DNA from 3 places in the Solibacillus sp. FSL K6-4121 genome. Region 1 is predicted to be linked to each of the others. Evidence: riboswitches for the same ligand, from Rfam matches in the RefSeq annotation. Region 1 holds a riboswitch; each other region holds the start of a gene.

Evidence for each region. A riboswitch is a leader RNA that binds a small molecule or an ion and turns the genes downstream of it on or off. The one in region 1 is predicted to bind lysine.
Region 2: linked by a shared signal. The riboswitch ahead of MHH95_RS05685 (amino acid permease) and the one ahead of MHH95_RS17490 (aspartate kinase) in region 1 are both predicted to bind lysine.
Region 3: linked by a shared signal. The riboswitch ahead of MHH95_RS13075 (transporter substrate-binding domain-containing protein) and the one ahead of MHH95_RS17490 (aspartate kinase) in region 1 are both predicted to bind lysine.

Annotation. Positions count from the first base shown of each region.
Region 1 is NZ_JBBOCS010000002.1:1,533,255-1,538,806, forward strand. It holds gene sdhA (succinate dehydrogenase flavoprotein subunit) at 1-216, opposite strand, end outside; gene MHH95_RS17480 (succinate dehydrogenase cytochrome b558 subunit) at 309-926, opposite strand; gene MHH95_RS17485 (YslB family protein) at 1,198-1,614, shown strand; gene MHH95_RS17490 (aspartate kinase) at 1,721-2,953, opposite strand; lysine riboswitch at 3,046-3,224, opposite strand; gene uvrC (excinuclease ABC subunit UvrC) at 3,259-5,049, opposite strand; gene trxA (thioredoxin) at 5,148-5,462, opposite strand.
Region 2 is NZ_JBBOCS010000001.1:1,111,283-1,116,834, reverse strand. It holds gene MHH95_RS05690 (RNA 2'-phosphotransferase) at 1-148, opposite strand, end outside; gene MHH95_RS05685 (amino acid permease) at 389-1,846, opposite strand; lysine riboswitch at 1,940-2,120, opposite strand; gene MHH95_RS05680 (CynX/NimT family MFS transporter) at 2,268-3,467, shown strand; gene MHH95_RS05675 (restriction endonuclease) at 3,530-4,084, shown strand; gene MHH95_RS05670 (nitric oxide synthase oxygenase) at 4,145-5,200, opposite strand; gene MHH95_RS05665 (RtcB family protein) at 5,356-5,552, opposite strand, start outside.
Region 3 is NZ_JBBOCS010000002.1:739,292-744,843, reverse strand. It holds gene MHH95_RS13085 (2-oxoglutarate dehydrogenase E1 component) at 1-1,636, shown strand, start outside; gene odhB (2-oxoglutarate dehydrogenase complex dihydrolipoyllysine-residue succinyltransferase) at 1,732-2,985, shown strand; lysine riboswitch at 3,125-3,310, shown strand; gene MHH95_RS13075 (transporter substrate-binding domain-containing protein) at 3,428-4,258, shown strand; gene MHH95_RS13070 (amino acid ABC transporter permease) at 4,378-5,124, shown strand; gene MHH95_RS13065 (amino acid ABC transporter ATP-binding protein) at 5,128-5,552, shown strand, end outside.

The DNA.
Region 1 (5,552 bases):
ACCGTAAACTGTATCGTCAAAGTGGATCCATGGAGAATCCCCTTCACCTTTTGTATTTACTGCTCCGTTAATTCCGCCTTGTGCACATACAGAGTGTGAACGTTTTACTGGAACTAACGAGAATAATTCAACTGCAGTACCAACTTCAGCTGCTTTAATCGTAGCCATTAAGCCTGCTAAACCGCCACCAACGACGATTACTTTACTCTTTGCCATGATTATTTCTCACTCCTCATCAATTGCTAATTACTTTTACTCATAATTCATCTGAACTGTCTTAATAACTGTATATTAGTGGTCAAGTTAAACTAAACAGCGAATGAAATGATAGCTGCAACACCTATGATTGCTAAAATTACGAAGAATAATAACGTAACATAAGTTGTAATCTGTTGAGATTTTTTAGACTGTGTAATACCCCAGCTCACTAAGAATGACCATAGACCGTTCGCTAAGTGGAATGCTGCTGATACGATACCAACAATATAGAATGCCAACATTAATGGGTTATCTACGATTTCTACCATCATATCAAAGTTAACTTCAGCGCCAAATGCTTTTTGAACACGCGTTTGGAAAATGTGCCATGCAATGAAGATTACAAGGAAGATTCCTGTGAAACGTTGTAAAGCAAACATCCAGTTACGGAATGTGCTGAAACGGCCCGTATTGTGTGTAGATGTAAATGCAATAAACACACCATAGAATCCGTGGAACATTAATGGAATATAAATAATAATCCATTCCATTGCTAACAATAACGAGTGCGGAACTAATTCCATCATACCTGTTGCGTTATTGTAAACCTCTTCACCACCAACTGCAGTGAAGTTCAAAGACAAGTGGAACACCAAGAACAACCCGACAGGAACTACACCTAATAACGAGTGTAAGCGGCGCCATAAAAATTCACGATCTTTCGACAAAACTGTTACCCCCCTTAGTACTTGAAATACACAAGTGCAACGCCTCAAATTTGTAAACGTTGTGTTATTGACTGCGCATTTCATCATGGTACAATATTATGACATGTCCATTGTACTCTCAACAGATACTAGCGTCAAGGTAACGAGGGATATTTTATAATCATTTTAAAGACGGATTTTTGCTATTTTAAGTCCAGTTTTTTCTACTTATAACTATTTTCTTCCTGAAAGAATGAAAATTATAAGAAAATTTATGAAAGAGGTTTTTAATATGGAGGGGTACAAAATGAAAACGATTCCAAGTTTTGGATATGAAATCCTTCGCGATCATCTTCTACCATCGATTTTAGGTAAGCATGAGGAAGATGTTTTATATTGGGCAGGGAAAGAACTAGCACGTAAATTTCCGCTATTTTCCATGGATGAGCTTCCTTCATTTTTCGGGGAGGCCGGCTGGGGTCAGTTAATTTTGGAGAAAGAAATAAAGGATGAACTTCATTACATACTTATGACGACCGAGGAAATGTCGATTAATATTGAGCAGCGCTGTTTTCGTTTAGAAGCAGGCTTTTTGGCTGAGCAAAAGCAAAAACAACTTGGCTATTTAACAGAATGCTATGAAGAAAAAATTGAAAAGAAGAATTACGTCAAATTCATTTTAAAGTGGGATTTAAAAGAGAAGATTTGAGCGCAAATAAAAACTGCTGCTTTTTAAAAGCTAGCAGTTTTTAGTTTTTTTAACATAGAAAAATAGTTATATCACTCTTGATTAGCACTAGTAATGGCTCCCCACTTTAAGAAGCGGGAACTTCCTTCATTGCTATATTAAATTCCTCATGCAAAGCATTGGCAGCGCGCACCATTTCTTCTTGTGGCACGACGACAGACACTTTTATTTCAGATGTGCTAACCATTTTAACCGGAATATGTTCACGTCCCAGACGCGCAAACATACGTGCTGCGACTCCAGGGTTTGAAGCCATTGCTGATCCAATAATCGATACTTTAGCCAACCCGATTTCAAAATCTGCAAAACTAAATCCAAGTGACAATTTACTCGACTCTAATACACGTAAAGCATCAGCAAATTCTTCTTTTGAAATTGAAAAAGAAATTGTAGGCTTAATCCCGTCAATAACTGCCTGCACAATAATATCAACATTAATATCATTTTCCGCTAAAACACTAAATACTTCGGCTAATGACGCTGTTTCATATGAATCATATCCGATCGTTAAACGAATAATATCAGATTCATATGCCACCCCGCGCACAAGTAAATTTTTTTCCATGTCTACATCCCCTTTTATTAATGTACCTTCTACGTCCTCGGTAGCTGAGCGTACAACGATTGGCATATTGTAATTTTTTGCAAGCTCAACTGCTCGAGGATGCAAAATTTTAGTACCTAAATTGGAAAACTCCAACATTTCATCATATGAAATTACAGATAATTTCGTAGCATCTTCCACAAGCTGCGGATCTGCAGTATAAATGCCTTCTACCGTTGAATAAATATCAACACGTTCCGCATTTAAAGCAATGGCTAATGCAACGGCGGAAGTTTCAGAACCGCCTTTCCCTAAAGTCGAAATGTTGTGTGTGTCTGTTATTCCTTGGAATCCTGAGACAACAACGATCTCTCCTAGATCAAAATGTTTTTCAAAACGCTTATTATCTATAGAATCAATTCGGGCATTTCCATATTTTTCATTTGTTTGAATACCTGCCTGCCAACCGGCAAGTGACACTGCTTTTCCCCCATGCTCCTGAATTGCTAAAGCAAGAAGGGCGCTTGTTATCTGCGCTCCCGTAGAGATTAATGCATCCATTTCACGCTTCGACGGTTCATGAGTAATTTCCGCGGCAAATTGCCGTAAATTTTGACGAATGGACGTCATCGAAGAAACGACAACGACTAAGTTTATGCCACGACCTTGCTCTTTTATCACCTTTTTTGCTACCTGTACTATTTTTTCTGTTGTTGCCAACATTGGTCCACCAAACTTTACTACAACTGTCTGCAATGTCTTCCACCCCTTATTTTTTTCCATCAAAAAAGCGACCTTCCATATGTTCATGGAAAGTCGCCGTCAATACAAATAAAGGTTTATATGTTTTTCAGGATAGCTCTCCAGAACATAAAGTTCTGACAATCTTACATTTCTTAAATGCAAAACCAGCAAAATACGTGAACAATACGTATTTCACTTCGGCAGAATTCCCTTTCAATTGCTGTCGCTGGAATTGTTCTTCCTCGAGCAATTTACTCTTAAATACTGCACCTCTATCGTTTATTAACTATTGAATTATCTTTTATAGTAACACAACATTATTCTTTATTCAATGATGCTTCGTGAAAGTGACGATAAATTACTTCTGCCAATTTGGCGGGAACACCAGCTTCTTGCAATTGTAACTCTGTTGCTTCCCGAATTTTTTTTACCGATCCAAAATGCTTCATAAGTTGCTGTTTACGTTTCGGTCCTATACCCGGAATGCCATCAAGTACGGATGTAATTGCATTCGTCTGATGTTGCTGACGCAGAAATGTAATGGCAAATCGGTGTACCTCATCTTGTATACGTTGCAATAAGTAAAAACCATCACTTGTCCGTTTTAAAGGTACAACTTCTGGTGGAGCGCCAAATAACAGTTGGGATGTGTTATGCTTATCGTCTTTTGCAAGACCTGCTATTGGGATCATTAATCCTAGCTCATCTTCTATTACTTCTCTTGCAACCTCCATTTGTCCTTTTCCTCCATCGATTAGGATTAAGTCCGGTAATGGCAAGCTTTCTCGTAATACCCGTGTATAACGGCGCCGAATGACTTCTTGCATCGCCCCATAGTCATCATGTTTTGCGGCTTCTCGTGTTTTATATTTCCGGTATTCCTTTTTTGCAGGCTTCCCGTCTACAAACACAACCATTGCAGAAACAGGATCAGCACCATGCATATGACTATTATCAAATGCTTCGATACGAAGTGGTAATGGAATTTGCATAGCTTCGGCAAGTGCTTCACAAGCTCCTACTGTACGTTCTTCCTGACGCTCAATTAACTGGAATTTTCCGTGTATTGCAATATTGGCATTTTTCATAGCTAAATCGACCAGCTCTTTTTTTGTACCGCGCTTTGGTGTCTGCACCTTTACGTTTAAAAGCTTTTGCAAAATCGTACCATCAATCGTCTTTGGTACAAAAATCTCTTTCGGCAGTAAATGATGTGGTTGCTCGTAAAACCGTCCGACAAATGTTAAAAATTCTTCTTCTGCCTCGTTATATATAGGGAAAATCGATACATCTCGTTCAATTAATTTTCCTTGCCGCACAAAAAATACTTGTACACACATCCACCCTTTTTCGACTGCATAGCCAAATACATCCCGATTGCTTAAATCATCCGATACGATTTTTTGCTTTTGCATAACCTGCTCGATATGTGCAATTAAATCCCGGAATTCCTTCGCCCGTTCAAATTCCAGCTTTTCGGCTGCATCGAGCATTTTTCGCTGAAGATCTTTCTGAATTTCTTCGACACCACCGTTTAAAAACTTTGAAATTTCACCAATCATTTCATCATATACTTGTTTTTCAATTTCTTTTACACAAGGTGCTAAGCATTGCCCTAAATGATAATACAGGCATACTTGATTTGGCAGATGTGTACATTTACGAAGTGGATATAAACGATCAAGCAATTTCCGCGTTTCATTGGCTGCATACGCGTTTGGATAAGGTCCAAAATATTTTGCCTTATCCTTTTTTACTTTCCTTGTCGTTATTATTCGAGGGTAACGTTCATTCGTTATTTTTATATAAGGGTATGTTTTATCATCTGTTAGCTTTACATTATATTTCGGATCATGTAATTTGATCAAATTCAGTTCGAGTATAAGCGCTTCGAGATCACTTGAAGTTACAATATATTCAAAGTCCTCTATTTCACTGACTAATCTGGCTGTTTTACCATCATGACTTCCCGTAAAATACGAACGCACTCGGTTTTTTAACACTTTTGCCTTGCCGACATATATAATCGTCCCTTGACGGTCTTTCATAATATAGCAGCCGGATTCATTCGGTAATATTTCTAGCTTTGCTTTAATATTTGCATTCATATTCTCACCTATTGGATATGTCATTCACTTTATTTTAACTGATAGTCCCATAAGAAAAAAGCCGTACACCTTATTAGGCATACGGCTTTGCAATTTAATTATTTGTTGTCGTTAATAAAGTCGATTAAAGCTTCTTTTGGCATGAAGCCAGCAGTTTTTGCTTTTAATTCACCATCAACAAATAATAATAATGATGGGATTGACATGATTTGATAATCAGCAGCAGTGCCTTGGTTGTTATCTACGTCAACTTTTACGATTTTTACTTCGTTACCGATTTCTGCATCTAATTCTTCAAGAACTGGAGCAATCATTTTACATGGTCCGCACCATGCTGCCCAAAAGTCTACTAAAACTGTGCCGTTTGAAATTTCCTGTGGGAAAGTTTGATCTGTACCGTGTACAATTGCCATAATAAAATAGCCTCCTTAAATAACATCTGGTTGTAGTATAGCATGTTTTGCCATTTAAAAAGTAGTAAAATGCTTGGGAATATAAATGTA
Region 2 (5,552 bases), on a different contig from region 1:
GTGATTTGTAGGGGTTTCCATTTGTTAAAAACGGGCGAAACGCTACAGTTTTTCCCTCTTCGCCCATTAACCATTGATGCATTTTCTTATATAAACCTGTTGAGATAGGCATTCCTAACACTTCCTTATAAGTATAGAGATTTTTCATTTCTTCTATAATACCATTCCTTCCTTTTAAAGTATAAAAGGAAGGCTAAAGGGCATTTTATAATCGAGAGCATTTTTTTCGCCACTTCATTTACGATTTAAATACATATATTCGCCACCCTAATGACATTTTAGACACTTGGCTTTAGATATTAGCCACTTTGCATGACTTAATATCCACTTCAGTTTCACTCCACAAAAAAACGCAATGAAAGCTGATGCTCACATTACGTTTTAATTATTATTTATTTGATAGATCGCAGTCCATTAAAGGAACGATTTTTGTTTTATGTTTTACTTTATAGAACATCCATAATGAAGCAAATAACGGTAAACCGATATATGAAACGACTACTCCGTACCAGTCAATTGTCCCGCCCATAAAGGCCATATAGTTTTGACCAAGTACGACAATCATACAGAGGGCAAACGCAAATAACGGACCGAATGGGAAGAATTTCGATACATACGGTAAATCGCTCAATGACTTCCCTTGTGCGACATATGCACGACGGAAGCGGTAATGACTGATTGCAATGCCGAGCCATGCGATAAAGCCGGACATACCTGAAGCGTTTAGTAACCAAATATATACGACACCATCGCCAAAGAAAGAAGCTAAAAATGCTAATGAACCTACTGCTAATGTAGCTAAAAGGGCATACATTGGAATACCGCGCGTCGTTACTTTCATAAACAGTTTCGGTGCTTTTCCGTCTACTGCTAATTGATAAAGCATACGACTTGCTGCATAAAGACCTGAGTTCCCTGCAGAAAGCATTGCTGTTAAAATAATCGCATTCATAACAGATGCTGCAAATGCGACACCTAAGTTTTCAAATACTAATGTAAATGGACTTGTTGCAATATCTTCTGATAAAAGGCGTGCATCTGTATACGGAATAAGTAATCCAATTGCGCCAATTGCGAAAATGTAAAACAGTAAAATACGCCAGAATACTGAACGTACAGCTTTTGGTATGTTTTTGGCTGGATCATCTGTTTCCCCTGCCGTTACCCCTAGCATTTCCGTACCTTGGAATGAGAATCCCGCTGCAAGGAAAATACCGAATAGAGCTAGGAAACCGCCATTAAACGGTGCATCTCCTGCAAAGAAATTCGTGAAGCCGACCGGGTCGTTCCCGCCTAAAATACCGAAAATCATTAAAAAGCTGACAATAATAAATACAATTACTGTTGCGACTTTGATCATCGCAAACCAGTATTCTGCTTCACCAAAAGCTTTTACAGATGCTAAGTTAAATGATAAAACGACTACGATAAATAAAATTGTCCATACAATCGATGAACTGTCCGGGAACCAGTATTTCATAATTAATGACACAGCAGCAATTTCCGCTGCAATCGTAATTGCCCAGTTGTACCAATAGTTCCAACCAAGTGCAAATCCTAATGCCGGGTCTACAAATTTCGTTGCATACGTACTAAACGAACCCGATGTCGGCATATAAGCAGCCATTTCCCCTAATGACGTCATTAGGAAATACACCATAACCCCGATTAATGCATATGCGAGCAATGCCCCACCAGGACCTGCCTGTGCAATGGCGCCACCTGATGCTAAAAATAGTCCTGTACCAATCGTTCCGCCTAACGAGATCATCGTAACATGGCGGCTTTTTAATCCTCTTTTTAACTCGTTTTTATTACCGAGCTGATCTATTTTAATTTCACTCACGATTATAAAACTCCCTTTTTGTTTTGTTTGGCGAGGTGTAAAAATAAAACCACCACAAGTTTTTGTGATGGTTATAATTACACCTCATCAAACTTGAAAGATAGCTCAACACATGCTTACACATGTGACAGTTCTGTTCCTTATCGGAGACAGCCCCAGCGTTATATTTAAGAAGAAAAATAACACTTCGGCAATCATTCCTTTCATAAAGCTTCACAGATTCTTCTCAATCTCCGCTATACTAATCATAATGATTGCGACCTCTACCCCATACATTTACATGAGGTAATATATTTAATTGAAATAATGATTATTAGTCTAACATAATATTTTTTTGATAGCAATGCGTTGCTATTTTTCAGTTTTTTAAGATTATTCTTACTATTTAATTGGCGTTATTGCAGGAAAAGGAGCCTCATTGATGAATGAACAAAAAATAAACCAAAATAGCAAAAAAATACTATCGAATAAACCACTTCTCTTTTTTATGGTTGCTGTATTCCTATTCGCTACTACATTACGTACACCGATTACTGTAGTAGGTCCTATTATTTCCTTTATCCGGGATGGCCTCGGCATTTCAAACGTGCTTGCAGGATTTTTAACAACTATTCCATTAGTCGCGTTTGCTATTGTTTCACCATTTGCACCGCGCATTGCACGTAAATGGGGAATGGAATGGACTTTATTTTATTCAGTTATTTTACTTTGTACCGGAATATTACTACGTTCAGTAGGTGAAACAGCACTACTGATTGGAGGAACAATTCTTATAGGGATTGCCATCGCTTTTGGAAATGTTCTTATTCCGAGCTACTTCAAATGGAAATTCCCGCTGCATATCGGCTTGTTAACAGGGGTGTATTCCGTATCGATGAATATTTCTTCCGGACTTGCTGCCGGGTTTAGTTTTCCGATTGCCACAAATGTAGGCTGGCAAATAGCTTTAGGCTTTTCGATTGTTTTAGGTTTTCTGACATTAGCTATATGGATACCGATTTTGCGAACACCTAAAGGGGACCTGCATATGTCGGCATCACAGAAAATGAAAACCCAAATGTGGAAATCACCGCTCGCCTGGGCTGTTGCAGGCGCAATGGGCTTCCAATCATTTTTATTCTACTGCTCCTCTGCATGGCTGCCGGAAATTTTTATAAGCCAAGGTTTGGATGCTACCGCGGCTGGTTGGATGGTGTCTGTTATGCAATTTGCGCAAATTCCGATGACGTTTGTTATTCCAATTATTGCAGGGAAGCTCATTTCACAGCGTCCGATCGTCATTTTCTTTACAATTTGCTATTTAATTGGCTTTACGGGTGTTTTGATGGAATGGACAAGCCTCGCGATTTTATGGATGATCTTTTTAGGTTTTGCAGGCGGTGCTTCATTCGGTTTGGTATTAATGCTGTTTTCACTGCGTACAGAAACTGCATACGATGCAGCGGAGCTCTCCGGCTTTGCTCAATCTATCGGCTATTTAGTTGCAGCAGTCGGACCTGTTCTATTCGGTTATGTACATGATTTGACGAATAGTTGGTTCATGCCGCTACTGTTATTTATTTTAATTTCAGTTTTGTTATTCTTTGCTTCATTTATAAGCGCAAAGAATCAAACAGTCTAACCAAACATACGTACCCTTTTATGCTATAATAAAAGTGAGTAAATAAAAGGAGTACTGAACTATTGCGTAAAAAACGAAAACGAAATAAAAAACGGCTGCCGATTATACCGTTATTTTTCATTGCATTAGCTGCTGCAGTTGGATTTAATGTAACGAAAACTTTAGAAGGTATGGGTATAGGAATTATCACTTATTTTGTACTCTATATTGGTTTTATAATTTGGCTGAAAACACGAAAAATAAGAAAGTTACGGAAGTCCGGTATTCGGGAAGTCGACCAAATGAGCGGTGAAGACTTTGAAAAGTTTTTAGGTGAACTATTTAAACGCCGCGGATTTAAAGTACGCTATACCGCAACGAGTGGTGATTACGGGGCGGATCTCATTTTGAAGGATGGGAAAGACATCATTGCTGTGCAGGCAAAACGCTATTCCAGTACGGTCGGCGTAAAGGCTGTCCAGGAGATTATCGGTGCAGTGAAAATGTATGAGGCAACAGAAGCATGGGTTGTAACGAACAGCCATTTTACCCGACAGGCCGAAAAACTTGCAGATATTAATGATGTTTATTTAATCGATCGTGATGAATTAATTCAAATCATCTTAAATAAAAGATAAAAGGGTTGTGTTCAGAGTTAATTTAATTTTGAACATAACCCTTTTTGTAGTGCCTCCCCGTTAATATGGTTGCAATTGATAAAAGTAATTTGGCTTTTTGATTGTATTAGCAATCGGCTCATGATAAATGTCCGTTGTTGCCGGTGATAATGGTGGGATAAGCCATACCCAGTTTCCTGTTACATCACGGCCGTTTGTTTTTTCTTGCTGGCTGAAAAGTTGAAACTGCTGTGCTGCTGTATGGTGATCAACTATACTCACTCCGGCATTTTTATAAGAATGAAGTACCGCGACATTTAATTCCACGAGTGCACGGTCTTTCCAAAGAGTAGCATTTAGTGATGTATCCAACCCCATTGCCTCAGCAATTTTTGGCAGGAAATCATATCGGTACGTATCGGCCAAATTGCGAGCACCGATTTCTGTCCCCATATACCAGCCATTGAACGGTGCAGCTTGGTAGTCTTCTCCTGCAATGTTAAAACGCATGCTTGAGATGATTGGGACTGCATACCATTGCATGTTTAGCGTTGAAAGATCATAGTTGGGATGCGTAATTGGCACTTCAAGCACGATCTCTTTAGGCAAATCATAGTAAATCGGCTCACGGTTATCTACTTGAACGACAAGCGGCAATACATCATAATTTGTCCGTGTACCTTGCCACCCAAGACCTTCGCAAATTTTCGTGAATTCTACAGACGTGGAATCCCCAATAATCCCTTCCTCTGTTTCATACCCTGCATAGCGAATGAGCTGATGATTCCAAATCCGTACACGGTTCGGGTCAAATAAAGTAATGGCTGGCCGAATTTTGCCGTTGTTTGTGGCAAATTCAATATGGTTCACAAGTGCTTCGTATATTTCGTCTTCCTTTAGCAATTCACGCTGATCAAAAACAGTTAAGCTATTCCAAAAAAGCCGCCCGATACATTTATTGCTGTTGCGCCATGCAACTCGTGCACCATAAGTAAGTTCCTCGGTCGTTAAAATAAACGCCGGATGCTTTGCTTCCTCTATACGTAACTTTAGCCAGTCATCCGATTGCTTCGTTTCTTGTTTATATAAAGTGAGAAATTCAATTCGTTCTTGTAATTCCTTCGTTGTCGTTATCATCGTTTCATCTCCCTATTCTTTCATTTTGGCGCTTCAAATAAGGAAACTCAACGAAACAACAGCTGATTAAAACATGTATTTTTCATACATGACTAAAAGTGTTCATAAACGGGAGAAATAAAAAGATATGCACATTTTTATGCATACCTTTTCTCTTACTTCTTCCACTTGTCGCTCGCCTTGAAATTATAAACGGGGGTCACATGCTTTTGAATTGATACGGTTTCACCGATTTGCTCCACGATTTCCTGCATTGGCTTGTATGCCATTGGTGCTTCATCCAATGTTTCCTCACTGACAGAGGTTGTCCAAATACCTTTCATCGTTTCCTTGAAATCATCCATTGATAGAT
Region 3 (5,552 bases), 790 kb from region 1:
CATGATCGGTTTCACAACTGAATTACATGATTCTCGTTCATCAAACTACTCATCAGATCCAGCAAAAGGCTATGATATTCCTGTAATCCATGTGAATGCAGATAGCCCTGAAACAGTAGCAGCTGTAGGTCGTTTTGTAGCGGCATACCGTGCTAAGTTTAAAAAAGATATCGTAATCGACTTGATTGGTTACCGTCGCTACGGTCATAATGAAACAGATGATCCGACAGTAACAAACCCTGAAACATATAAATTAGTAGCAAAACATGAGCCAATCCGAGCATTATATGGTGCACAGCTAGCTGAAGCAGGTATTTTATCTGCAGATGAAGTTAAGGCATTGGATACAAGCATTTATGCAGAAATGCAAGCTGCTTATGACCATGTTAAGGCAATGGCAGAAAAAGACGAACATACATCTATTGAAATGCCTGAAGAGTTAAAAGTTGAATTCCCTGAAATTGACACGAAAGTCGATGCAGAGCGTTTAGCTAAAGTGAATGAAGACCTACTTGTATTTGGTGACGGTTTCGAACCACAAAACAAATTAGGTAAAATTTTAGCAAAACGTCGTGATGCATTTACTGAAGGTAAAATTGACTGGGGTCATGCTGAGACATTAGCATATGCAACAATTACACAAGACGGCACACCGGTTCGTTTTACTGGTCAAGATGCACAACGTGGTACTTTCTCTCAACGTCACTTAGTATTACATGACAAAAACAACGGTGCTGAATTTACACCATTACACCATGTTGAAGGTGCAAATGCTTCATTCACAGTTTACAACTCACCACTTACAGAAGCGGGTGTTGTAGGGTTTGAATATGGTTATAATTTAGAAAACGAAAACGTACTATCTGTATGGGAAGCACAATTCGGTGACTTTGCAAACATGGCACAAGTAATGTTTGATAACTTCATCTCAAGTGCTCGTTCTAAATGGGGTCAAAAATCTGGTTTCGTACTTTTATTACCACATGGTTATGAAGGTCAAGGTCCAGAGCACTCATCTAGCCGTATGGAACGTTTCCTACAATTATCAGCTGAAAATAACTGGTTCGTAGCAAACTGCTCTAACGCAGGTAACTACTACCACTTATTACGTCGTCAAGCTGCATTATTAGGTACTGAAGGTGTACGTCCATTAGTAGTGGTTTCTCCAAAATCATTATTACGTCACCCATTAGCTGCAGCGACTGCTGAACAACTTGCAACTGGTCGTTTCCAGGAAGTAATTGAACAGCCAGGTTTAGGTAAAAATGCTGAAGCTGTAGAAAAAGTAGTACTTGGTACAGGTAAAGTAATGATTGATTTAGCAGAGCGTGTAAAAGATGGTGAAGGTTTTGACCACTTACACATCGTTCGTGTTGAACAAGTTTACCCATTCCCAGCACAACAAGTGAAAGATATTATCGCTCGTTTCCCAAATGTGAAAGAAATTGTTTGGGTACAGGAAGAACCAAAAAACCAAGGTACATGGACTTATGTTCTTGAAACTTTATATGAAATTGCTGAAGGCAAAAAAGTTCGCTATGTAGGTCGTCCTGCAATGAGCTCAACTTCTGAAGGTGATGGCGATTCACATAAAGCAGCTCAAGCGAAATTAGTTAACGAAGCACTTGAAAAATAATATAATCGATTGATTGATACCGAGCTACTTCTATACAAGGTAGGGGTAGCTTGCTATACAATAACTGTATAGCGTAATAAAAGGAGGATATGAACGTGGCTGAAATTAAAGTCCCTGAATTAGCAGAATCAATTACTGAAGGCACAATTGCCCAGTGGGTTAAAAAAGTTGGAGATCGCGTAGAAAAAGGCGAATTCATCGTAGAATTAGAAACAGATAAAGTAAACGCTGAAATCATCTCTGAAGAAGCAGGCGTATTAACTCAAATTTTAGCTGAAGAAGGCGATACTGTATTAGTAGGACAAGTAATCGCAGTAGTTGAAGCTGGCGAAGGCGCAGCTCCAGCACCTGCAGCAAAAGAGGAAGCACCAGCTCCTGCTGCACCTGCAAAAGAAGAAGCTCCTAAAGCAGCAGCAGCTCCAGTATCAGTTGAAGAAACTTCAGGTGAGCGAGTAATTGCTTCACCAGCAGCTCGTAAATTAGCTCGTGAAAAAGGCATTGACTTAGCAGCGATCTCTCCAGTAGATCCTCAAGGTCGTGTACGTGTTCAAGATGTAGCAGCTCATGGCACAGCGCCTGCAGCACCTGCACAAGCAACAGCAGCTCCAGCTGGTAATGGTCCAATGATCTTCACTCCAGCAGGGGACACTGATCGTGTAACTGTTGAAAAAATGAGCCGTCGTCGTCAAACAATTGCAAAACGTTTATTAGAAGTTAAACAATCAACTGCAATGTTAACTACGTTCAACGAAATCGACATGACTAACATCATGGCATTACGTAAACGTAAACAAGAACAATTCGTGAAAGCAAACGACATTAAATTAGGTTTCATGTCATTCTTCACAAAAGCAGTAGTTGCAGCACTTAAAAAATATCCATACGTTAATGCTCAAATTAACGGTGACGAAATTCACTTAAACAACTTCTTCGATATCGGTATCGCTGTATCAACTGAAGAAGGTTTAGTAGTACCAGTAGTTCGTGATGCTAACGCTAAGAACTTTGCTGAAATCGAGAAAAACATCGCTGAATTAGCTGGTAAAGCACGCGACAAAAAATTAGGCTTAAACGACATGGCTGGTGGATCATTCACTATCACTAACGGTGGTGTATTCGGTTCATTAATGTCTACACCAATCATGAATGGTACTCAAGCTGGTATTTTAGGTATGCACTCTATCGTTAACCGTCCAGTAGCTGTTAACGGTGAAGTTCAAATTCGCCCAATGATGTATGTAGCATTATCTTACGACCACCGTATTATCGATGGTAAAGATTCTGTTGGCTTCTTAAAAACAGTTAAAGAAATGATCGAAAACCCAGAAGATTTATTATTAAATTCATAATTAAAACATTGAAAGCTAATTCGTAATGTATATTGCGAATTAGCTTTTTTCCTTTAAATTTCAGAAAAATGAGTGTTGACGGAAAAGTTAGAATAATGTTAAACTTAAACTATTAATTTAATAACAAAACCTCACAGCTTAGTGAGGTAGAGGTGCGGTATTTAATAGTTTTGTATGGAGTCATTGAGCTGACAGTGAAGTATAAAAGAAGGAAATATCGCCGAAGTGTTGTTATAGCTCGATTTAACAGCGCTGGGTCTGTAATAAATAATTGCAGGACTGTCTCAATCTTCTTCCCGGATGATTGAGGTGTGCTATCTCATATTGGGAACTGTAGAGGATTTGGGCTAATCGTGAATGTAAACGACCTAAGGATATCCTTTTTGGTCGTTTTTTTTCATTTCTAAAAGCCTGAAATACATTTATTAAGGGGAGAGTTAACTTGAAAAAGAAATTATTAATGGTCATTACCGCAATGATGACAATATTTGTACTTGCAGCATGTGGTACAGATGATGAAAAATCAACTGGTTCTGACAAGAAAGTATTAAAGGTTGGTATGGAAGCTGGTTATGCACCGTTTAACTGGTCGCAAAAAGGCGATTCAAACGGTGGCGTACCGATTGATGGTTCGAAAGAATATGCAGCAGGCTATGATGTAGAAATCGCAAAAAAGATTGCTGAAGGCTTGGATATGGAATTGAAAATTGTAAAAACGGACTGGGATGGTTTAATTCCTTCTCTACAATCTGGAGCAATTGATTTAGTAATTGCAGGTATGTCGCCAATGCCTGATCGTATGGAAGCAATAGATTTCACAGAAAACTATTATACAAGTGATTATGTAATCGTAGTAAAAGAAGATGGTCCATATGCGAATGCAACAGCATTAGCTGATTTTTCAGGTGCAAAAATTACAGGTCAGCAATCGACGACACACTATGACGTAATCGATCAAATCGAAGGTGTAAATAAGCAGGTTGCAGCAACTGACTTTGGTGCAATGCGTGTCCAATTACAATCAGGTGCAATCGATGGCTACGTTTCTGAACGTCCGGAAGGGATTTCTGCTGAGATGGCATTAAACAACATAAAGTATATCGTTCCAGAACCAAACTTCGAAGCAGATGAAGCGTCAACAGCTGTAGCAGTAGGGTTGAAAAAGGGATCTGATTTACGTGAACAAATTAACAAAGTATTGGCTGAAATTTCGGAAGAAGAGCGTCAACAATTAATGGAAGACGCAATTGCAAATCAACCAGCAGCACAGTAAATGTGCAGCAATTATTTTTTATGAAGGTTGTCTTGCCGGCAAACGGGAGACAACCTTTTTCTATTATCATTACCCAATACATATAGAGTATTAATAAGAAAGAATTGGAGGACAAGACTATGGCATTTTTGGAATCATCATGGAACTTGTTTACGAATAACTGGGATTTATTCGTACGTGGAGCTTGGACTGCACTTCTATTAGCGATTATCGGAACAATTTGTGGAACACTTATCGGATTTTTTATCGGTATTATGCATACGATTCCACAACGTAAAAGAAATATAAAAACGATTATTTTGAAAGTATTTAACTTTATTTTAACTTCATATGTTGAGATTTTCAGAGGGACCCCAATGATGGTACAGGCGATGGTTGTGTTTTATGGTCTCGTTTACTTAGGGATTGATATTGACCGTTTTTTAGCAGCTTCTGTTGTTATAACTTTAAACACAGGGGCATATATGGCTGAATATGTACGAGGTGGTATTGTATCAATCGATAAAGGGCAATTTGAGGCAGCTCAGGCGATTGGCATGAATCATCTTCAAACGATGTTACATATTGTCATTCCACAAGTAGCGCGCAATATATTACCTGCTACAGGCAACCAGTTCGTTATGAATATAAAAGATTCTTCCGTATTAAGTGTTATTTCCGTCGTGGAACTATTTTTCACTGCGAACTCAATAGCCGGAAGCAACTATAAATATATCGAAGCATTCTTTATTGCAACGGTATTGTACTTCATTATGACATTTACCGTAACAAGGTTCTTATTACTGTTTGAGAAGAAGATGGATGGACCTGCTTCCTATAAAGTGGAGCTCATTACAGGCAATAAGCTAGAAAAGGATGGTAAATAAAATATGACAGTTGTAATTGACATTAACCATTTAAATAAAAAATTCGGTGACCATGAAGTATTAAAAGATGTTAACTTCCAGGTGAATAAAGGGGAAGTTGTCACATTAATCGGATCTTCTGGTTCTGGGAAATCGACATTGTTACGATGCATTAACTTGCTCGAAACGCCTACAGCCGGAGAAATCATATATAACGGAGAAAATATATTAAATGATGGCCATCATATTGAAAAGTACCGCACACATTTAGGAATGGTCTTTCAGCAGTTTAATTTATTCAATAACTTAGACGTACTTAATAACTGTGTAGTTGGGCAAATAAAGGTGTTGAAGCGTTCAAAAGAAGAGGCCCAGCAAAATGCGATGAAGTACCTGGAGCTTGTTGGTATGAGTGCCTATAAGAACGCAAAGCCAAAGCATTTATCTGG